Regions from separate parts of the Pseudomonas sp. 9.3L genome, predicted to be linked through region 1. Evidence: predicted binding sites of a transcription regulator. Region 1 holds the regulator's gene; each other region holds the start of a gene.
The links. Region 1 encodes FliA, which starts transcription of late flagellar genes. Its sites were predicted from a motif close to CTAAAGTTTNNNNNNNNNNNGCCGNTAA; they were not measured.

Region 1 (5,716 bases):
CCCCGCCGGCATGGGCAAGACTACCACCCTGGCCAAGCTGGCCGCACGTTACGTGCTCAAGTACGGCGCGCAGAACATCGCCTTGGTGAGCATGGACAGTTTCCGCATCGGGGCCCAGGAGCAACTTAAAACCCTGGGCCGTATCCTGAATGTAACCGTAACGCACGTAGACCCTGGGCAATCCCTGGCGCAGGCCTTGGAGCCTCTGCTGCGCAAGCGGGTGGTCTTGATCGACACCGCTGGCCTGCAGGCCAGTGACCCGGCGCTCAAGCTGCAACTTGAAAGCCTGGCGGGCCGTGGGATTCGGGCGCGCAATTACCTGGTGCTCGCCACAACCAGCCAGAAGCAGGTATTGACTGCGGCCTACCACAGTTACAAGCGTTGCGGCCTTGCAGGCTGTATCCTCACCAAACTCGATGAAACCGCGAGCCTGGGTGAAGTACTAAGCCTTGCGATCAGTCATGAATTGCCAGTGGCCTACCTGACTGACGGCCCACGTATCCCGGACGATCTGCACCTGCCTCGTCGGCACCAGTTGGTTAGCCGCGCGGTAAGTGTACAAATGCAGGAAGAGCCCAGCGAAGAGGCCATGGCCGATATGTTCGCCGACCTGTATCACAGCCCCAACAAGCGTGTGGGCTGAGGGCATGAAGACACATGAATGCATGCGCAAGTGGTTGCGCGACAGCGCGCCCCGACAGGGCGTGTTGCATGGCTTGAAACCTACCTGCACCGCACGCAGCGCAGGCTTGCCCAACAGGCAAGCCGGCCGTGGTGTAGCCAGCGTCTCAGTGACAGGGTAAAGAACGAATGGGCAGCATGCATCCCGTACAGGTGATTGCGGTGACCGGCGGCAAAGGTGGCGTCGGCAAGACAAACGTGTCAGTGAACCTCTCACTGGCACTGGCCGAACTCGGCCGGCGCGTGATGCTGATGGACGCCGACCTTGGCCTGGCCAATGTGGACGTATTACTGGGGCTTACTCCCAAGCGCACCTTGGCCGACGTAATAGAAGGCCGGTGTGAGCTGCGCGACGTACTGTTGCAGGGCCCAGGTGGCATCCGCATCATTCCCGCAGCGTCAGGCACCCAGACCATGGTCCACTTGACCACGGCTCAGCACGCCGGGCTGATCCAAGCCTTCAGTGAAGTCGGCGATAACCTGGACGTGCTGGTGATCGACACCGCCGCCGGGATCGGTGATTCAGTGGTGAGCTTCGTGCGCGCAGCCCAGGAGGTACTCTTGGTGGTATGCGACGAGCCCACCTCGATTACCGATGCCTACGCCTTGATCAAGCTGTTGAACCGCGATTACGGCATGAACCGCTTCAGGGTGCTGGCCAACATGGCCCAAAGCCCCCAAGAGGGGCGCAACCTGTTTGCCAAGCTTACTAAGGTGACCGACCGTTTTCTGGACGTCGCCCTCCAATATGTGGGTGCGGTGCCGTACGACGAGACCGTGCGTAAGGCCGTACAAAAGCAGCGTGCTGTGTACGAAGCGTTCCCACGCTCCAAATGCGCCCTGGCCTTCAAGGCCATCGCCCAGAAGGTGGATACCTGGCCGCTTCCCGCAAACCCGCGGGGGCACCTGGAATTCTTCGTCGAACGGTTGGTACAGCAAACCAGTGCGGGGCCTGTCTCATGAGCGCCAGTGGATACCGGATGTACAACAATGCTTCTCGGCAGTCGCAGCAGCATGAACTGATCGAGCGTTATGCACCCTTGGTCAAGCGCATCGCCTATCACTTGCTGGCGCGGTTGCCAGCCAGTGTGCAGGTCGAAGATTTGATCCAGGCCGGCATGATCGGGCTATTGGAAGTGGCCAACAAATACGACGCCAGCAAGGGGGCCAGTTTCGAGACCTATGCAGGCATTCGTATCCGTGGCGCGATGCTCGACGAAGTGCGCAAAGGCGACTGGGCACCTCGCTCAGTGCACCGTAATACCCGTACCGTCAGCGAGGCCATTCGAAGAATTGAAGCGCGAACGGGTCGCGACGCTAAAGATCATGAAGTTGCTGCCGAACTTAACATGAAGATCGACGAGTACTACTCGATTCTCAACGATACGTTGGGAAGCCGGTTGTTCAGCTTCGACGATCTGTTGCAGGACGGTGATCACGAGGGGCTTCACGAAGACGGCGCCAGTGGGAGTGGTGAGCCCGCCCGAGGCTTGGAAGACGAGCGCTTCCAATCGGCCTTGGCGGACGCCATCGCTAATTTGCCAGAGCGTGAGCGGTTGGTGCTGGCGCTGTATTACGACGAAGAACTCAACCTCAAGGAAATCGGTGAGGTGTTGGGGGTAAGTGAGTCTCGGGTCAGTCAGCTTCATAGCCAATGTGCGGCGCGTTTACGCAGTCGTCTTGGCGAATGGCGGGCCGCCGCGCGATAAGCCCTGCCGTAACAGCAGGGCTTGCCCGCGATAGCGTGCTTCTCATGCAGCGGCCGGTCGCAGGCAATGTATGCGGTTATGGGTTTATCGCACACCTAATGAATTCGATTGACTGCGCACCCCGGAGTGGGCGTGTTTGAGACTGCTGGAGGTCTACTTGGACAAGAACATGAAAATCCTCATCGTTGATGATTTCTCGACGATGAGGCGGATCATTAAGAACCTGCTACGCGACTTGGGCTTTACCAATACCTCCGAAGCCGACGACGGCGTCACGGCATTGCCGATGCTGCAAAGCGGCTCGTTCGACTTTCTGGTGACGGACTGGAACATGCCCGGCATGACCGGCATCGAGCTGCTGCGCCAGGTGCGCGCCGATGACCGTCTCAAGCACCTGCCGGTGTTAATGGTAACGGCCGAAGCCAAGCGTGAACAAATCATCGAAGCGGCTCAGGCCGGCGTCAATGGCTACGTAGTCAAGCCTTTCACCGCTCAGGTGCTCAAAGAGAAGATTGAAAAAATCTTCGAACGCGTGAACAGCTGAGCTGCCAGGGGGCGCTATGGAGTCCAGTAAACTGCCGTTGGGTGACTTTGAATCCACCCTGAAAACCCATGCCCGCCAGCTGGTCGAAAGCCTTGAAAAGGGGCAATTCGGCGAAGCGGTAGGGTTGATCCATGAGTTAAACCAGACGCGTGATCGCGGGCTGTATCAGGAAGTGGGCAAGCTCACTCGCGAATTGCACAGCGCTATCGTTAATTTTCAGATTGACCCTCGCTCGCCTCGGGCCGAAGAAATGTCGGGGATCACCGATGCTACCGAGCGCCTTGATTACGTGGTACGGCTGACGGAAAACGCCGCCAACCGCACCATGGACCTGGTCGAGCAGAGCACGCCCGTGGTCCACGATCTGGGCGAAGAGGCCAAGGCGCTGCGCACGGACTGGCAGCGCTTCATGCGCCGGGAAGTCCAGGCCGATGAGTTCCGTGAGCTCGTCAAGCGCATGGACACCTTCCTGGCGCGCAGCGAAACCGACGCCGACGTGCTGTCCACCCACCTCAACGACATCTTGCTCGCCCAGGATTTCCAGGACCTCACAGGCCAGGTAATCAAGCGCGTAACCTCGTTGGTGACCGAGGTAGAAGCGAACCTGCTCAAACTGGTGCTGATGGCCAGCCAGGTAGACCGCTTTGCAGGTATCCATCACGACGAAGAAAGCCTGCGCCAAGAAAAAAATCCTGAAAAAGACCCGTCCCGGGGTGAAGGTCCGCAGATTCATGCCGATAAGCGTGAAGACGTCGTATCCGGTCAGGACGATGTGGACGACTTGCTCTCCAGCTTAGGTTTCTAAGCGGTTGCGGTCGTCGGACAGGCGCCTTCGCGCTATCCGGGCCGCACGCCATTTTCAGCATTCCAGGGAGCAACCAAATGAGCTTCGGCGCCGATGAAGAGATCCTCCAGGACTTCCTGGTTGAGGCCGGCGAGATCCTCGAGCAGCTATCTGAACAGTTAGTCGAGCTGGAAAGCCGACCCGACGACGCAAACCTGCTCAATGCGATTTTTCGTGGTTTTCATACTGTCAAAGGCGGCGCCGGCTTTCTCCAGCTCAATGAGCTGGTGGAGTGCTGTCACATCGCCGAAAACGTGTTCGACATCCTGCGTAAGGGCGAACGCCGAGTAGACTCCGAGCTGATGGACGTAGTGCTCGAAGCGCTGGACACGGTCAATAGCATGTTTGGTGAGGTTCGCGAGCGTGCCCCGCTGACCCCTGCCACCCCCCAATTACTCGCGGCGTTGGCCCGACTGGCCGAGCCGGCAGGCGCGCAGCCGGCGGTCGCAGCCCCTGCACCCGCCGTGGTGGCTGCGCCGATGCCCGGCACCGGTTTCGATGCCCTTATGAGCAGCCTGGACGACGAACACACCCACGCCGCCAGCGACGACATTACCGACTCCGAATTCGAATCCCTGCTCGACCAACTCCATGGCAAAGGGCAGTTTGCCGCGGATACCGTGGCAGCAGCGCCTGCGGCCCCTGCTCCAGCAGTTGGCAGCGATGAAATCACCGACGCTGAATTCGAATCGCTGCTGGACCAGTTGCACGGCAAAGGCAGCTTCGCCGCTGACAACCTGGCCGGTACACCTGCACCGGCGCCCGCGCCACCTGTGGCAGTGCCCGCAGCGGGCGGTGGCGACCTGATTACCGACACTGAATTTGAAGACCTGCTTGACCAGCTTCATGGCAAGGGCAAGTTCGCGGCGGATGCCACCGCAGCCCAGGCGCCTGCTGCTCCTGCGCAGGTAGCCCCAGCGCCCAAAGCTGTCGCGCCGGGCGTCGCCGCGCCGGGCGCCGCCGCGCCGGCCGTTCCTGTGCCCGCACCGGCTGCTGCTGCCGCGCCGGCTGCCGCCCGTGCACCTTCGGGGGAAAAACCCGTCGTCAACGAGGCTGAAACCACCGTACGGGTCGACACCGCTCGGCTGGATGAAATCATGAACATGGTGGGCGAGCTGGTACTGGTGCGTAACCGCTTGGTGCGCCTGGGCCTGAACAGCAGCGATGAAGCCATGTCCAAGGCCGTCTCCAACCTGGACGTCGTCACCGCTGACCTGCAAACGTCGGTGATGAAGACCCGGATGCAGCCTATCAAGAAAGTCTTTGGCCGCTTCCCCCGTCTGGTACGCGACCTGGCACGCCAGCTCAAGAAAGAAATCACCCTGGAGCTGGTGGGCGAAGAAACCGACCTGGACAAGAACCTGGTCGAAGCCTTGGCCGACCCCTTGGTCCACTTGGTGCGCAACGCTGTGGACCACGGCGTAGAAATGCCGGACGAGCGTGAAGCGGCCGACAAGCCGCGCTCTGGCAAGGTCGTGCTGTCTGCCGAGCAGGAAGGCGACCACATTCTGTTGTCCATCTCCGACGACGGCAAGGGCATGGACCCTGCCGTGTTGCGCGCCAAAGCGGTAGAGAAGGGCGTGATGGACAAAGACGCCGCTGATCGGCTGTCTGAGACCGACTGTTACAACCTGATCTTTGCCCCTGGGTTCTCGACCAAGACCGAAATCTCGGACGTGTCCGGGCGCGGCGTGGGCATGGATGTGGTGAAAACCAAGATCTCCCAGCTCAACGGCTCGATCAACATCTACTCGGCCAAGGGTCAGGGCTCGAAGATTGTCATCAAGGTCCCGCTGACCCTGGCGATCATGCCTACCTTGATGGTGATGCTGGGCAACCAGGCCTTTGCCTTCCCCCTGGTCAGCGTGAACGAGATTTTCCACCTCGACCTGTCTCGCACCAACGTGGTGGATGGTCAGGAAGTGGTCATCGTGCGCG
Region 2 (5,716 bases), 2.7 Mb from region 1:
CAGCACCGTCGCCGGCCGATCTTGCTCACCGCCGCTGCCGCCAGCCTGGGTATGATCCCCATCGCCCGTGAAGTGTTCTGGGGCCCCATGGCCTATGCCATGATCGGCGGCATCATCAGCGCCACCCTGCTCACGCTGTTGTTCCTGCCGGCGCTGTATGTGGCCTGGTATCGGATCAAGGAATAACCGGTTACGGCGGCCCGGGCGTACATCGCCTGCAACGCTTCGGCAACTGGCGTTACCTCCTACCCCGTGTAGGAGGTAACGCCAGTTGCCGAATGATTTAGGTCAGCCAATGCTCAGCTCAAGCGGAACCGCGCGATCTGCTCCTGCAGACGGTCACTCAGCGTCGCCATGCCGGCACTCGAGTGCGCCGTTTGGCTGCTGGCCTGCGCGGTCTGCTCGGCGATATCGCGCACGTTCAATACGCTGCGGTTGATCTCCTCGGCCACTGAGCTCTGCTGTTCCGCCGCCGTTGCGATCTGAAGGTTCATCTGCTGGATGCTGGAGACCGATGTGGTGATGTGTTTCAACGCAGCACCGGCATCGTTACCCAGCACCAGGGTATTGGCGGTGAGGTCCCGGCTGTTCTTAGTCAAGGCTGTCACCTTGTTCACGCCGTCCTTGAGCTTGGTAATCAGGGTTTCGATTTCAGTGGTGGACTGCTGCGTACGCTGCGCCAAGCCGCGCACTTCGTCGGCAACCACGGCAAAACCTCGCCCCGCTTCACCCGCGCGAGCGGCTTCAATGGCAGCGTTCAAGGCCAGTAAATTGGTTTGCTCAGCCACCGACTTGATGACATCCAGCACGCTACCAATCTGATCACTCTCGTGTTGCAACTGCTGAACCGCCTCTGACGAGAGAATCATCTGGGCAGACAGGCGATCCATCTCAGTGATGGCTTGGTTTACCTTGCGATCACCCTCTTGCGCCTGCTGGTCAGCCGCTTCGGCGGCATTCGACGCTTGCGCGGCATTGGCGGCCACCTCTTGCACGGTGGCCGTCATTTCATTCATGGCGGTCGCCACTTGATCGGTTTCGGTGCGCTGCTGGGCAATACCGACGTTTGCCGTGTCGGTAATCTGTAACAGCTGCCTCGACACCTCATTGATTTGCAAAGCGCCCGAGCCGATGTGGCTGATCAACCCGCGCAGGCTTTTGACCATGGCCTGGGTGCTGCTTTGAAGCTGCCCCAGTTCGTCTGCACGGTCGGTCACGATGTCTTCGCTGAGGTCACCGTTGGCGATCCTGTTCGATGCCCTTACCACTGCGGTCAAAGGCGCAACGATTTGCCGGGTAATCAGCCAGGCCGCAAGCACCGCTAGCACCAGCGCTACAATCAGGCCGCTGAGCATCTGCGCCTTGGCGCTGTGTTCGTCATGGTTCCGGATGGCAACCTGGCTCTGCTGAATTCGGTGGCTGGCCTCCTTCATCAACAGGCCTTGCTCAGACATGGCCGTGGCCGCTGCCTGGCTGGCCTGGATGCCTTTAGTGAAGGACACGAATGCCGCTTTGTATTGCCCCAGGAATTGATCCGCTGCAACAAGAGGCTGGCGTTGGTCTGTGGGGGTGTCCGCGATGAGTTTTTGGAGGTCAGCGACCACGCCGTCCAATGCCTGAGACGCAGCACTCAGGGATTTGTCATTCTGTTCGAAGATATATCCGCGCACCAAATACCGAATATGCAGTAACTGCTGATACGTTTTACTCACCCGCTCAATCAATTGAAGTTGCTGAGTATCCAGCGTGTTGTAAGCCTCTTGGTAGAGCTGCTGCTGAAGCGTGTCGAAGGCTTTGAATGCGTTATTGCCAGAGGCGACCAGGCCGGCGCGTGCCTGATCGCGATTGGCTTGCGCAGTGACCAAGGCGGTGAGCGCCGTTTCATAGCGCTGACCGGCGGTTTGTATGTTAATGAGTTCGTCATGCTGCCGTTGAGGCAGCGTCTCGAGCCCTTTCACAATCTGCTGATTGAGCCCGGTTATCATGCCCTGAAGCCGCTCGGCGTCTGCTCTGTCACCCTGAGCGATGAACTGCTCGCGGATGATTTGCGCTTCAAGTAACGCAGATTCGATTTGGCTTACGCTGTATAAGTCATCAGCGCTTTTTATCATGAGGTTGGTACTTTTGAGACCAATCCCGGTAGTTACAACCGTTAGCAGAAGCAGAATTCCAAAGCCAGCCGCTAGCTTTTTACTTATGGAAAGGTCTACAAAAAAGCGTGGCACCATACTCATGATTATCGTCCTTATTTATCTGGCTGAGTGCAGTTTCCAGAAGGGCTGTAGGTGAAGAACAGGAAATACACGGTGTAGGAGGATAGCGGCGGGCGCTCAATAAACTTTAACGCCCCCCGTCGGCTTGTAGACTTTTAGTAGGAAGGCTTTTGGAAGGCTCTATGTCAAGGGTACTTGCAGGAGCGCCTTGGGGCGGAAGCTAATGGCTTGGTAGCGATGCATCTCCCCGCGTGGTTATCAAGAGCCCAACCGCATCCCGGCTACGCCGATGACGAAAGGTTTGATCTTCTGCCGTTGGCAAGCCTGAGCTATTAACAGGTTGAGCTAATCCCGCTTCGGCTTTTTGTTAGATGGGCTCGCCTTCCTGGATGAACATTATGTTATTGACTCTTGCCCTGACGAAGGGAACGTCTGGAGAGAGGTGAGAGCGAATGAAGTGTGCAACTGCTTCCTTTTCACCCTGTTTGCAGGGCGGTTGCCAAGGCTGAGTGCAACACAGCTATTGAGTTAAGGAGGGGGGCTGGTGATGCTTAGCCATCATAGCCGTCATCATTTCAATGGGGCATTTGTAATCAAATCGCTGACGCGGACGGATGTTCAACTGGTACGCAATGGCATCCAGTTGCTCCTGACTTACACCTGACAGATCGGCTCCCTTAGGCAAATACTGGCGGATCAATCCGTTAATGTTTTCGTTGCTGCCCCGCTGCCAAGGGCTGTGCGGGTCGCAGAAGTAGATCGCCACGCCAGTGCGCTGGGTGATTTCAGCGTGCCGCGCCATTTCACGACCCCTGTCATACGTCAGCGTTTTACGCGCCGCCAGTGGCATACGATTCAATGCCGCACTAAAGCCCTCAACAGCCGAGGTGGCCGTCGCATCGTTCATCCTGACCAGCATCAGATAGCCTGTACTTCGCTCCACCAGGGTCCCGACAGCCGATGCATTGGCCTTGCCCTTTATGAGATCGCCTTCCCAATGGCCCGGCATTTGCCGATCCTCTACCTCTGGCGGTCGTACGTGAATGCTGACCAGATCAGGGATTTGACCGCGCCGGTCAACACCGCCAGACCGTGGGCGCCTGGTGGTGTTGCCTTGGCGAAGGCAGATGATCAGTTCCTTGCGAAGCTCGCCCACTGGCAGCGCATAGATGGCGTTGTAGATGGTCTCGCGACAGACGAAGGTGTCTTCAAAGTTAGGAAATTCCATGGACCTGAGCTTGCCTGCAATTTGCTGTGGGGAAAAGCGTTGTCGCAACAGATAGACCACAAGATCGAACAGGTCGCTGCCTGGGACCAGCTTTAGCGCAGGGCGGCAGACCTGGCGGCGAGAGCGCATGTGTTGCTGGGCTTGGCTGGCTGAATAGCGATGAGCGGTCAGACTGTTGCGGCGCACTTCGCGGCTGATGGTCGAAGGGCTTCGGTCGAGCATCCTGGCAATGGCCCTCAGGCTCAGGCCCTGAAGAGTGCCTATTTGGATGGTCACGCGTTCTTCGATGTTGAGCTCTTGATAGGACATAGGCATACCGTACCGGAAAGGTCAGGTGTTGCACTCAGTTTTTGCCGCTATCCAGAATATATTTTTGCACCAAACTCCATGCTTTATGTTCACCGCTTCTCTGTTCACAACAATGGCTAGCTGCGTGGCCTGTCCCCACTTATAGGTAAGGTGGTTATACTGGGTCTGAAGCTGCTGATATTCCTGCGAATTGGCCATGGACAGATAAACTATCGCCATGCCACCTGGGCCGATGAGTGCGCCGAGCATAAAGCCTGGGTCAATGCTGACCAAATACAGGGAGACCACAACTATGAACCCTGTAGCCCATTTCACCAGAGTCAAATGCCATTTAGGTGTATCTTTCCATTCGCAGTATTCCCAGCCTGTTTTTGTAAATCGGTAGGCGATGTTTGTGGTTTGGCCTAACCCGCTCCATACCATCAAGGTAAAGATTGAAAAGAAGGTCAAACTGCAGAGCGTTCGCCACGGCTCCCCCATGGATTCGTACACCGAATAAAGAATCAGCGCTATGACGAAATAAACTGCAGCTATTATTGAAAATCCTATATTGGCTACAAAGGTGCTGTAATTTCTCGCCTTTAGCGTCCAGGCAAGAAGCTCAGGCTCACGCATGTACTTCCAGGTAAGGCGAGGCGGGAGGACGATGGGTCTTCTGAAGTTAAACATAAGCACACTCATTTAGACTGCACCGGCACGCTGAGCGTCAGGGCTTTAACCCTTTCTCGGTACCCTGTGTTCAATAGCATGATGTCTCCCGTATCCGCAGGCTCTGCGCTGAAGGCGGTGTTTAGGCGGTCGGCTTCTTTAGTGCCCGTCAAAGACTCCAGGCGGAATAGGTAGCGCAAACGGCGTTCATCCTGGTGGGTTTCCAGGGGGTACAGGATTTCAAGCTCAAGAACCGGTGAGGGCAGGGTGGTCGCTAACCACACCTGCCAGAGGCGGTGCTCGTGTTTCTCGCTGTACGGGAAGTCTGTTTGCCGAGTAGTTGGCCCAGGAATGTCAGGCAGCTTACCGAGCAGGTCGGGGTCTACCCAGTGGCCCTGGAGGAACTGTTCGGTCACCTCCCAGCGTTGGTTTTCCAGTTGGTCCGGCACCAACACATGCTGACGGCCGAGGGCAGGCCTCAGCGTGACAGTGTTACCGGCCAGCCTGTTTGGTAGCAGCACCTGCACCCACACGCCTTGGGAGGTAGGGTAGGTATGTTCCCAGGCCAGCCTCAGCGTTTTGGCCAGTACGCTGGGGCGGTTGAGGATGTGCATCAGGGCCTGCATCTGCTTGGCATGGCCGTATTTACCCTGCCATTCGGCAATGGCGCCACGGCCCCACTCACACCGGTAGAGCCATAGCCGCAGCCCTTCGCGCTTGTAGCGGTAGGCTTCTTTTGTAATCCAAAGGTAGGCAATGCCCAGGACAGCGATGATGATTGCCACCGGTGTGGACATTAACCAACTGAAGGGGAACCAGGCGCCGAGGAGTGCTCCGCCCATCTGCCCAAAAGCCACCGCCCCCATTGCTACCACTACACCAAACTTAGTCCACAACAGCCCATTTTCGACGCCGCTACTAGCCTTATCAATATCCGTCCGTAACTGCCAAGCCTCCAACCATGCCGCAACCGCTCCCAGCGCAGCCCATGTAGCGGTGCGTATGATCAACCCTTTTGAAATCGCTGCAAATTCGTTTGCGGTGGCCGCTTTAAGATTATCTCCTGCCCCAGCCAGGCGATTGGCATGGCCCAGCCACTTCGTATACCCCGCCTGTGTCACCTTCAGTGCTTCACCAGTGAATTCCATCACCATCCCACCCGCTCGACTCCACGCAGGCGCCACCCATAACGCAGCCAGGGCGTTAGCGGCATAGGCGCTGTTGGCGCCCAGCGTGCGCAGCTCATCTGCAGTAAATCTGCCGTCGTTGGCGGCACTTTGTGCGGTGTGGTGGAGGTTCCACAGGTTCAGCGCCACGA
Region 3 (5,716 bases), 1.5 Mb from region 1:
GCTCCATGGTCTGGATCGCCTGGCCGGTTTGCTGCTGGATGCTGGCAATCATTGACGAGATTTCGTCTGTGGCCTGACGCGTGCGCGAGGCCAGGCTGCGCACCTCATCGGCAACCACCGCGAACCCACGGCCTTGCTCACCGGCCCTGGCTGCTTCAATGGCCGCGTTCAGCGCCAGCAGATTGGTCTGCTCGGCAATGGACGTGATCACGCCTACGATGCCGCCGATTTCCTGCGAGCGCTGGCCCAGCGTATCGATCACCTTGGCGGTATCGCTAAGGGCACCGGCAATTTGCTCCAGGGAGGATGAAGCCTGCTCCATCGAGGTACGGCCAGTACGGGTGTGCTCGGCGTTCTGTTGGGCAACGCGCTCGGTTTCGCTCATGTTGTCGGCAATGTTCAGGGAGGTGGCGCTGAACTCCTCTACGGCACCGGCCATGCTGGTGATTTCGCCGCTTTGGTGTTCCATGCCGTCGTAAGCGCCCGAGGACAGCCCGGACAGCGCCTGGGCGCGGTCACTCACCTGCCCGGCCGCTGTACGAATATGACGCACCATGGTGGCCAAGGCATCGCCCATCTGGTTGAAGCTGCGTGCCAATTGGGCAATTTCATCGTTACCGGCGACTACCAAGCGCGCTTCCAGATCACCGGCGCCCAACGCTTCGGCCTGGCGTACCAAATCACCCAACGGCTTGAGCCGACGGCGTAGCAGTACCATGGCCGCGACGACTGCCAGGACCGTTGCCAGCAAGCTACCTAATACCAGCTTGGTGCCCACATTCCAGGTGACTTCGCGCAGCTCTTCGAGTGGCATGGTCGCTACGACATTCCAGGGGCCCTGTGCGAACGGTACGGCTACGGAGTAGTACTCGCTCTCACCATCGCTCCAGAAACGGCCTTTCTTGTTGTCGGCGCTTTCATCAGGAATAGCCTTGGCTGCGACATCCAGGTGCTTCACGCCTGCCGGAGGCACCAGCCACTGATGTTGAGCGTCCAGTAAGGCCAGGGAGCCGCTGGCGCCGATGCGGAACTGCGCCAGGTTCGTGAACTGTGTCTTTTGCGCGTCGGTGTAATCGAAGCCTACGAACAACACGGCAATCACTTTGCCGCCGGCATCACGCACCGGGGTGTATTGGGTCATGAAGTTGCGCCCAAACAGCGCGGCCGCCCCCACATAGTTTTGCCCTGCCAGCAGGCGCTGGTAAGCCGGGCTGGCATGGTCGAGCTGAGTGCCGATGGCGCGACTGCCGTCCTGCTTGGTGACCGACGTGCTGATGCGTACGAAGTCATCGCCACTGCGTACGAAGACGGTGGCAACCCCTGCGGTCATTTTACGGAAGTCATCCACCTCGCTCAGGTTGTTGTTCAGTACCTCATCGCCCAGCCACAGGCCAGGAGTTGAGGTGCCGGAGATGGTCACCGGTGCCTCTGGATGCACGCTCAGCCCTTCAGCGAAACGGGACTCGAACAACCCGCTCAGGCGCTGCGTGCTTTCACGCAGGGTGCTATGGAAGGTATCGAGTTGATCAGACAACAACCGCGCTTCGCTGGCCATGTGCTGCTCACGGGTCGTGAGGTTGGCCTGGTCAAGGGAGCGCAGGGCAAACGCCGTACTCCCGCTGATAACCACGACCAGTACAAAGGCTATTGCAATGCCAAGCTGCTTGGCGATTAAAGCGCGGGGTTGAGTCATGCTAGCTCCAGACGTATACCGAACGCGCCAGCTTCAAACCTCCGGCGCGTATTAAAAGAACTGGATCCTGGCTATCGGATCCCTGTCCAAGAGTTCGGCGGCAACGGCTTTTACTTGAGCAAGGCGCCAGGTTATTTCACCCCGCTAGCGCAAAAGCGTAACCGCCGGCAGTTGCATCGTGGCCGCTTCGGTTCGCAGGAAGTCACTGAGCCTGTGGATACGTTCGTTGCCAGGTCGCGTACTGGGCCATACCAGATAGTAGCTCTCCCCACTGGCAACCGCTGTGGGCCACGGCAAGCTCAAGCGGCCCGCCGCGACATCTTCGGCCACCATCAACAGGTCGCCGATGGATACTCCATAGCCTCGCGCCGCAGCGATCATGCCTAACTCAAGGGTGTCGAACACTTGGCCGCCGCTGAGCGCAATGTGCCCATCCAAGCCCATGTGGCGCAGCCAACTGCGCCAATCACGGCGGTCGGGGGTGGGGTGAAGCAGCTCGGCGCGCGCCAGCCGGTTGGCATCCCAAGGCGCCTGGCTGCCCAGCTCCGGGCCGCCGACTGGGATCAGCAACTCATCGAACAGCCAGGTGGCTTCCCAGTCTTGTGGAAAATTACCGTTGCTCAGCAGCACGGCGCAGTCAAAGGGCTCCAGGTTGAAATCCACCGCATCCACGTCCATCCAAGCGCTGGTGAGCTGCACCTCGTTGCCACTCTGCAAATGACGGAAACGGCTGAGCCGCGCCAACAGCCAGCGCATGGTCAGGGTGGAGGGTGCTTTCATCCTCAGAATGCCATCCTCCGCCGCCAAGGCAGCGCAAGCTTGCTCCAGCGACGAAAACCCTTCCCGGATACCCGGCAGAATCAACCGCGCCGACTCGCTTAACGCAAGGCTACGGCCCGCGCGCAGAAACAGCCGGCAACCAAAATAGTCTTCCAGCGTGCGTATGTGACGGCTGACCGCGCTTTGAGTAATGGACAACTCTTCTGCGGCGCGGGTGAAAGAGCAATGCCGCGCCGCCGCTTCGAAGGCGCGCAAGGCATAGAGCGGTGGCAGTCGACGCGCCATGGATACCAAACCCCGTAACGAACAGGAAACAGCATGAGTAAAACTCATGCCAGTGATCGCTATTATCCTTTTGTTGAAGGACGGTTCAAGGCGCAGAATCGCGGTTTCGACTCATACTTGTCCTGCCCATGCCTTTAACTGCCCGCTCCGAAATCAATGCCCTGCTGCGCTTGGCCGGGCCGCTGGTCGCCTCGCAATTGGCCCACATGCTGATGATCCTTACCGACACCGTGATGATGGTACGCCTCGGCCCCGAGGCGCTGGCCGGGGGCAGTTTGGGTGCTGCCAGCTACTCGTTCGTGTCCATCTTCTGCATCGGCGTGATTGCCGCGGTGGGCACATTGGTTTCCATCCGCCATGGCGCCGCCGACACGGCGGGCGTGACCCGGCTCACTCAGGCAGGGTTATGGCTGGCCTGGGGGCTGGCACTGGTTGGCGGTCTGTTGTTGTGGAACCTACCGCCCCTACTGGTGCGCTTGGGCCAAACCCCGGAAAACGTCGCCGCAGCCAGTGAATTCCTGAAGGTACTGGCCTTTGCTCTGCCCGGCTCGCTCAGTTTCATGGCGCTTAGAGGGTTTACCAGTGCAGTGGGCAATGCCACGCCAGTGATGGTCATCAGCGTAGGCGCTACCCTGCTCAACCTGGTGCTGAACCTGGCCCTGATCGACGGCTGGCTTGGGCTGCCGTCGTTGGGGCTGGCGGGTATCGGGTTGGTCACCGCCACCGTGGCCACCTTGATGGGGTTGACCCTGGCCTATTACCTCAACCATCAGCAAAGTTTTGCAGCGTATCCGTTTCTGACGGGGCTTATGCGGCCATGCACCACGTCACTCAGAGAGCTGTGGCGCCTGGGCCTGCCGATCGGCGGCACCTATGCAGTAGAAGTGGGGCTGTTTGCCTTCGCGGCACTGTGCATGGGCAACATGGGGCAAACCCCACTGGGCGCTCATCAGATTGCCGTGCAGATCATCTCGGTGGCGTTCATGGTGCCCGCCGGATTGTCCTATGCCGTCACCTTGCGTATTGGCCGCCACTACGGCGCCGGCCACGTAGGCCAAGTGCTCAAGGCTGGGCGGATCGGTATTGGCTTCAGCGCAGCCATTATGTTGAGCTTTTCACTGGTGTTATGGCTGGTACCCGAACGCTTGATAGGCCTCTTCATCGAGGGGCAGGACCCTGCCTTCGCCGATATTTTCGCCTTGGCCCTGCGTCTGCTCGCGGTAGCGGCGTGGTTTGAGCTGTTCGATGGCGTGCAAACCGTAGCCATGGGCGCCATCCGGGGCTTAAAAGACGCGCGCCTGACCTTCCTGGTGGGCTTGGCCTGTTACTGGGTGATAGGCGCGCCTGCTGCGTGGCTGCTGGGGTTTGAGCTCAACCAGGGCGCGGTCGGGGTGTGGTGGGGCCTGGCGCTTGGTCTGGCATGCGCGGCCATTAGCCTCACGGTCGCGTTCGAGATAAAAATGAAGCGCTTGAGCCCACCTATCAGCACAACTCATGCCGTAAACCTGGAGGCGCAGGGGTAGCGATCAATCGGCGGCGTTGGCAGGTAGGCGCCTTAGGCCAGGCTGCGCTGGGCATTGGCCCGTTGCTGGGCTTGCAAGTACATCAGCAGCAAGGGCAACGGTAAGGGGCGGCTGATTAAAAACCCTTGTACCTGGCTACAGCCGTAGGCTTGCAGCTCGCTCAGTTGCTGCTTGGTTTCCACGCCCTCTGCCACCACTTGCAGGCCAAGGTTGTGGGCCAGGTTGACCATGGCTTTCACCAATTGCCGGCTTTCTGCACGCGCATCCATGTTGGCCACGAAACTGCGGTCGATCTTCAGCAGGGCGATGGGTAAGTTGCTCAGGTGTACGAACGATGAAAACCCTGTGCCAAAATCATCCAGAGAGAAGCGCACCCCCAACCGCCCCAAGGCGTCCATCGTATGACGCACCTGATCGTTGCGGCGCATCACCGCTGTTTCAGTCAGCTCGAACTCCAGCCAACTGGCGTCGATGGCTCGCTCGGTAATCAACCGCTTGAGCGTGCTGAGCAGTTGGCTGTCTTGAAATTGCCGGAAGGACAGGTTCACGGCCATATGCAGCGGAGCTATGCCGGCCTGCAACAAATGCTGCATGTCTTCCAGGGCGCGTGACAACACCCAATAGCCCAGCGGCACGATAAGCCCGCTTTGTTCGGCTAGCGGGATGAATTCACTGGGCGGCAGCAACCCGCGTTCACTGTGCCGCCAGCGCACCAGTGCCTCTAGCCCAACGATCTGCTGCCCTTGTAAATCCAGGCGTGGCTGGTAATGCAGTTCAAACTCATCACGACGCAGGGCTCGGCGCAGCTCCCCTTCCAAATCGGCCACGCTACGCGCATGCCGGTTGATCCGTTCGTTGAAGACATGGAAGGTACAGCCTTGGACGTTCTTGGCCTGGCGCATGGCGATATGGGCATGCCACATCAGCGGGTCGGGGTCGATACGCAGGTGGCCGTGGGCAATGCCCAGGCTACAGCCGATCAACAGGCTTTCGCCATCGACCCAGTAAGGATCGCCCAAGGCCTCTACGATACGCTCGGCCAGGCGCTCAGCGCGCTGAGGGTCGCGACGCGTATCGATCAGTAGCGCAAATTCATCCCCGCCCAGCCGGGCCAGTTGGTCCCCTGGCGCCAGCTGGGCCTTCACCCTGGCCACGACCTGCAAGATCAAGCGGTCACCTGCCTGGTACCCCAGGCAATCGTTGGCATGGCGGAAGTTGTCCAGGTCCAGGTGGCCGAGGGCGAGGCCACGCCCATCGTCCCCTGCCAGACGCGCCGCCAACAGCGTGAGGAAGCCCTGGCGGTTGGCGATACCGGTGAGGGTGTCCAGGTCGGTGAGTCGCTGAAGGGTCGTCAGTAGCGCGTTGCGCTCGCGCACATGGCGCAGGCAGCGCCGTAAACCATCAGCGTTGAAGGCCTGGCGCACCAGCCAGTCAC
Region 4 (5,716 bases), 1.7 Mb from region 1:
GCGTATCACGGGATGATCATCCACGATGAGCACTTTGTTCATGAGCTAATCCGATTGCTACTGTTTGTTATAAAGCGAGGAACATAGCCCAGTTCCCGGCGGCAGATATTTCTGAAATGCCACGTTAGTGCAGACTGCGATTCTCCTTACATGGTCGAAAGAAATATCCTACAAATAAGAATAAAACGGGCCGCCAGGCAAGGGCTTAGCGCGCTGAACTGAACGGAAACGTTACACGGCCTCTAGCTAGACATCAAATCCGCGTGCGGTAATTATGCTGTCAACCTGTTACAGAGCCTCCCGCGAGCGCTCTGAAGGTTTAAAGCCGTTCAGTAAAGCGCTAGCCATATCTAACGCTATATCGCCTCATTGCATCCTACCTTAGCAGCGAGACCGTTGAAGTCGCTTGGACGACGAGGAGTCAATATGGGCATTTCAGACCGCTCAATCAACAATCCACTTGCCCTCATTGCCGTATTGGCAGCCACGACTGAAGCGTCGGCGTTGGCTAGTTTGCCCCTGCTCGATTATCGAAATCAGAGTGTGTTCGTGTGGTTTCTGGTGGGCTTCCCACCGTTTCTAACAGTGCTGTTCTTCATGACCTTGAACTTTAACCGCAGGGCGCTGGAGGCTGAGGTACCTCCCATGCCGGTGCTCAAGGGTGCAGGCACGCAAGATGCTGATGACGCACAGGCACAGGCGCTGCCTATTACAGCCCCCGATCTGGGTCTTGACTCAGAGCAAAAGGTGGCGCAAATACAGGAGGCGGGGTCACGCTCTTCGATTGCCGGGCAAAACCAGACCCGCTTTCACGTCTTTACCTATGCAAATGAGGATGAATGGCGTGACCTACGGCCACAAGTGCAGGCTTGGGCTGAAGACACCATGACACAGCCCTATGCCAAGGAATCACCGGCTGTAGTGCTGATCTTGCCCGCCTAGGTGAAAAAAACCGCGGCCGCGCCGCGGTTTTTCCTAAGGGCTCAGCCCAGGTGGCGGCCTTTGTTGGCGGCGATGCGCATGCGCAATGCGTTGAGCTTGATAAAGCCTGCGGCATCTGCCTGGTTGTAGGCTCCGCCATCTTCTTCAAAGGTAGCAATCGTCGCGTCGAACAGCGAATCGTCAGACTTGCGCCCTACGACGATCACGTTGCCCTTATAGAGCTTCAGCCGCACCACACCATTCACGTGGGCCTGAGATGCATCGATCATCTGTTGCAGCATGAGCCGCTCCGGGCTCCACCAGTAGCCGGTATAGATCAAGCTGGCGTAACGCGGCATCAACTCGTCTTTGAGGTGTGCGACTTCGCGATCCAGTGTGATGGACTCAATGGCGCGGTGGGCCTTGAGCATGATGGTACCACCGGGGGTTTCGTAGCAACCGCGGGATTTCATCCCTACGTAGCGGTTTTCGACGATATCCAAACGGCCGATACCGTTCTCCCCGCCGATACGGTTGAGGTCTGCCAATACCGTGGCAGGGGTTTTCTCAACACCATCCAGCGCCACGATGTCGCCGTTGCGGTATGTCAGCTCCAGGTAAGTCGGGGTATTAGGTGCGGCTTCCGGAGACACCGTCCAACGCCACATATCTTCTTCATGCTCGGTCCAGGTGTCTTCGAGCACGCCGCCTTCGTAGGAAATATGCAACAGGTTTGCATCCATCGAGTAAGGCGACTTCTTCTTGCCGTGACGCTCGATAGGGATCGCGTGTTGTTCAGCGTAATCCATGAGCTTTTCGCGAGAAAGCAGGTCCCACTCGCGCCAAGGCGCGATGACCTTGACGCCCGGCTTGAGCGCATAAGCGCCCAACTCGAACCGCACTTGATCGTTACCCTTGCCCGTGGCACCGTGGCTGATCGCATCAGCGCCGGTTTCGTTGGCGATCTCGATCAGCCGCTTTGCGATCAAAGGGCGGGCAATGGAGGTACCCAGTAGGTACTCCCCTTCATACACGGTATTGGCGCGGAACATCGGGAACACGAAATCGCGCACGAACTCTTCGCGAAGGTCGTCGATGTACACCTCCTTCACGCCCATGGCCTGGGCCTTGGCACGCGCTGGCTCGACTTCCTCACCCTGGCCGAGGTCGGCGGTGAATGTCACCACTTCACAGTTATACGTGTCCTGCAGCCACTTGAGGATCACCGAGGTGTCCAGGCCGCCGGAATACGCCAGAACGACCTTTTTTACGTCCGCCATGCCATCACTCCACCGGTTTTGCCTAAAGCGGCTGATTCTACCGCCGACCGGTATGAATTTACAGCACCGCGACAGCAACGGTTGGCAAAGCGACAAATTGCGACAAAGGCACCGTCTGCCGGGCAGTTAACCCTTTCCAGGAGCCTTAGTGGGCAAAGGCTGCACGGCGGGCGCACCGGTTGCAGGCATTGGCGTAATCGGGTTGGCCGGTGCACTGGCGGATGCGGGCGCTGCAGCGGGAGCGGGGCCTGGCGCGGGTGCTGTCAATTGCACAGGATCGGTAACCGGGCGCTTGTCCAACTGGATATTCACGCGACGGTTACGTGCGCGATTAGCGGGCGAGTTGTTAGCCACCAACGGGTATTGCTCACCGTGAAAACGGAGCTCAATGTGCTCTTCAGGTATACCTTGTGCCTTGAGGTAATCGGCCACTGACAACGCGCGACGGCGCGATAGCTCACGGTTAGTGAGGCGGTTGCCACTGTTGTCTGAATGCCCGTCCAATTCGATGTGATTAACGCTAGGGTCTGCCTTGAGGTAGGCCAGCAGGGTATCGAGCCGGGCCTTGCCTGCGGCGTCGAGGTCTACGCCGGTGCCTGGAAAGCCCACTTGGGTCATGCGTACCTGATCGAAGCTTACAGGCAGCAATTTGGCCGTACACGCCTGGTAATCACTCCATGCCTTGCTGAATTTCACCGGCAATAAGCGTACCTCCATCGGCCGACCGCTATCGCTTCCTACCGCACGTATTACTGTACTGCGACCTTCCATCAGCCCATTGATCAAGCCACTGGCCTGACCCTGACTGGAAGTCAGTACGACAGGGCCGCCGGTCAGGCGCACCGCGCCCAGGTTGATATCGCCTCGCCCGGGCTGCCAGGGTGCTGCCGCGGCTAGCAGGCTGGCGCTGCCTGTGCCCAAGGCAGTGCCGCCCGCGCTGAGGCGAAACACGGCCTTCTCACCCGCGCGGCGTACGAATTGACCCTCGCCGAATTCCGCAACAGGTTGCGTCAGGCGGCATTCAAAGGCATCGCCTTCGACTTTCCACTCCACGTTTTCCAGGCGGGTCTGAAACGTGAATGCCATCGCCGGCGCCGCAGCGAAGCTGCAAACGAGCAAGGATAAACAGGCAAGGTAGCGATGGCCCACGGCACACTCCGAAAGATAACAGCTTACCCAAGGGGTATCGGTCATGGCGCTGCAAACTTGATAGCGGATGCCGCCAGCGGGCTTTTCCGGTAGGATTCGCCCGAGCCGTCCACAGGCAGTGGGCAGGTCGCCCGGCGAAGGCGCTGGCCCTTCACGGGCGGGTGTTCACCAGGCCGCCGCTACGCTGCTGGCACTCCCTGAGTTCTACCCGCCTGGTAACCTCCATGTCCGACCGCCTTACCCTGATACGCCCAGACGACTGGCATGTCCACCTCCGCGACGGCGCCGCCCTGACCCAAACCGTTGCGGACGTCGCTCGTACCTTTGCCCGTGCGATCATCATGCCCAACCTGGTGCCACCCGTGCGCACTGCCGAACACGCCGGCGCCTACCGTGAGCGCATCCTTGATGCGCGCCCCGCGGGCAACCCTTTCGACCCTTTGATGGTGCTGTACCTCACCGACCGTACCCGGCCCGACGACATTCGCGCCGCGCGAGCCACTGGCTACGTGTATGCTGCCAAGCTGTACCCCGCTGGCGCCACGACCAACTCCGATTCGGGCGTCACCTCCGTGGACAACCTGTTCCCGGTGCTCGAAACCATGGCTGAAGAGGGCATGCCGCTCCTGGTGCATGGTGAAGTGACCCATGCACAAGTAGACGTATTCGACCGGGAAAAAGCGTTCATAGACGAGCACATGACGCGCATCGTCGACCGCTTCCCTACGCTAAAAGTAGTGTTCGAGCACATCACCACCGCTGATGCCGTGGCCTTCGTCAAAGGCGCCGGAAGCCAGGTAGGCGCTACCATCACCGCCCATCACCTGTTGTACAACCGCAACCACATGTTGGTGGGTGGCATACGCCCACATTTCTACTGCCTGCCGATTCTCAAGCGCAATACGCATCAGCAGGCATTGATCGAAGCGGCCATCAGTGGCAACGACAAGTTCTTTCTGGGAACCGATTCGGCGCCCCATGCGCGCGGTGCCAAGGAGATCGCCTGCGGTTGCGCGGGCTGCTACACCGCCTACGCCGCGATCGAGCTGTACGCAGAGGCCTTTGACCAGGCAGGCGCGCTTCACCGCCTTGAAGGGTTTGCCAGCCTGCACGGCCCCCGCTTCTATGGGCTGCCCGCCAACACAGCGCACATCACGCTGGTTCGAGAACGCTGGACGGCGCCCTCGGCGCTGGCTTTTGGCGAAAATGAGGTCATCCCGTTGCGGGCAGGCGAAGCCTTGCAGTGGCGGGTTGTGGAGGCACAAGCGTGAGCGACGACCATTTTGACGACGAACTCGACGGGGCATCACCTGCAGCAAGCCGCCATCCTATGGCAGCACGCTTCCGGGGCTACTTGCCGGTAGTAGTGGACGTAGAAACCGGTGGGTTTAACAGCGCAACCGACGCATTGCTGGAAATCGCCGCGACTACCATCGGCATGGATGACAAGGGTTTTGTGTTTCCCGAGCACACCTGGTTCTTCCGGGTAGAGCCTTTTGTGGGGGCGAATATCGAAGCCGCCGCCCTGGAGTTCACCGGTATCAAACTCGACCACCCTCTGCGCATGGCCGTGAGCGAAGAAAGCGCCCTCACAGACATTTTCAGGGGTGTACGCAAAGCGCTGAAGGCTAACGGCTGCAAGCGTGCGATTTTGGTCGGCCATAACAGTAGCTTTGACCTGGGCTTCCTCAACGCAGCAGTGGCCCGCAACGACCTCAAGCGCAATCCGTTCCATCCCTTCTCCAGCTTCGATACAGCAACGCTGGCAGGCCTTGCCTATGGCCAAACCGTGCTGGCCAAAGCCTGCCAGAGTGCGGACATCGACTTTGATGGGAGAGAAGCCCACTCGGCACGCTACGACACCGAAAAAACCGCAGAGCTGTTCTGCGGCATCGTCAACCGGTGGAAGGCAATGGGTGGCTGGCGCGACTTCGACAACTGATAGAAGCTGATAGGGGCGACCTTTCATCGCCCCAACGTTGCCGGGGCCCTGTGCGTTTTGACACGCATTCTCATTAACATTAGTATCTCGGCATTCCCAGCCTTACAGCGAAGGTGCCAGCGATATGTATGTTTGCCTCTGCCAAGGTGTAACCGACGGCCAAATACGCGAAGCCATCCTCGACGGCTGCTGCAGCTACCGTGATGTCCGGAACGCCACCGGCGTGGCCACTCAGTGTGGTAAATGCGCCTGCCTGGCAAAAGAAGTGGTACGCGACACCCTGGCTGAGCTCCAAACCGCTCACAGCGCCATACCCTTCACGGTCGAGTTCACGGCCGCCTAGATCAGCTGATTGCGTGCGATTCGTTTTTTTATCCACGCAGCAACGCAAACTTGAACCATTACGGTTCAGATTCGCAGCAGT

Region 2: AC4LE2_RS00955 (methyl-accepting chemotaxis protein) is a predicted target of FliA. The motif match lies at 2,317-2,344, and genes of this name have one in related genera.
Region 3: AC4LE2_RS20510 (methyl-accepting chemotaxis protein) is a predicted target of FliA. The motif match lies at 1,785-1,812, and genes of this name have one in related genera.
Region 4: AC4LE2_RS05580 (flagellar protein MotY) is a predicted target of FliA. The motif match lies at 3,385-3,412, and genes of this name have one in related genera.

What each region holds. Positions count from the first base shown of each region.
Region 1 is NZ_JBZUBK010000001.1:2,917,749-2,923,464, reverse strand. Features, by position in the region: gene flhF (flagellar biosynthesis GTPase FlhF) at 1-643, shown strand, start outside; gene fleN (flagellar synthesis regulator FleN) at 811-1,644, shown strand; gene fliA (RNA polymerase sigma factor FliA) at 1,641-2,390, shown strand; gene AC4LE2_RS13345 (chemotaxis response regulator CheY) at 2,560-2,934, shown strand; gene AC4LE2_RS13340 (protein phosphatase CheZ) at 2,951-3,739, shown strand; gene AC4LE2_RS13335 (chemotaxis protein CheA) at 3,817-5,716, shown strand, end outside.
Region 2 is NZ_JBZUBK010000001.1:215,016-220,731, forward strand. Features, by position in the region: gene AC4LE2_RS00950 (efflux RND transporter permease subunit) at 1-186, shown strand, start outside; gene AC4LE2_RS00955 (methyl-accepting chemotaxis protein) at 300-2,111, opposite strand; gene AC4LE2_RS00960 (IS30 family transposase) at 2,734-3,750, opposite strand; gene AC4LE2_RS00965 (hypothetical protein) at 3,772-4,365, opposite strand; gene AC4LE2_RS00970 (T6SS effector BTH_I2691 family protein) at 4,428-5,716, opposite strand, start outside.
Region 3 is NZ_JBZUBK010000001.1:4,417,191-4,422,906, forward strand. Features, by position in the region: gene AC4LE2_RS20510 (methyl-accepting chemotaxis protein) at 1-1,693, opposite strand, end outside; gene AC4LE2_RS20515 (LysR substrate-binding domain-containing protein) at 1,838-2,758, opposite strand; gene AC4LE2_RS20520 (NorM family multidrug efflux MATE transporter) at 2,881-4,281, shown strand; gene AC4LE2_RS20525 (putative bifunctional diguanylate cyclase/phosphodiesterase) at 4,314-5,716, opposite strand, start outside.
Region 4 is NZ_JBZUBK010000001.1:1,222,541-1,228,256, reverse strand. Features, by position in the region: gene AC4LE2_RS05595 (response regulator) at 1-42, opposite strand, end outside; gene AC4LE2_RS05590 (hypothetical protein) at 427-942, shown strand; gene AC4LE2_RS05585 (argininosuccinate synthase) at 984-2,201, opposite strand; gene AC4LE2_RS05580 (flagellar protein MotY) at 2,328-3,350, opposite strand; gene pyrC (dihydroorotase) at 3,575-4,621, shown strand; gene rnt (ribonuclease T) at 4,618-5,292, shown strand; gene AC4LE2_RS05565 (bacterioferritin-associated ferredoxin) at 5,417-5,635, shown strand.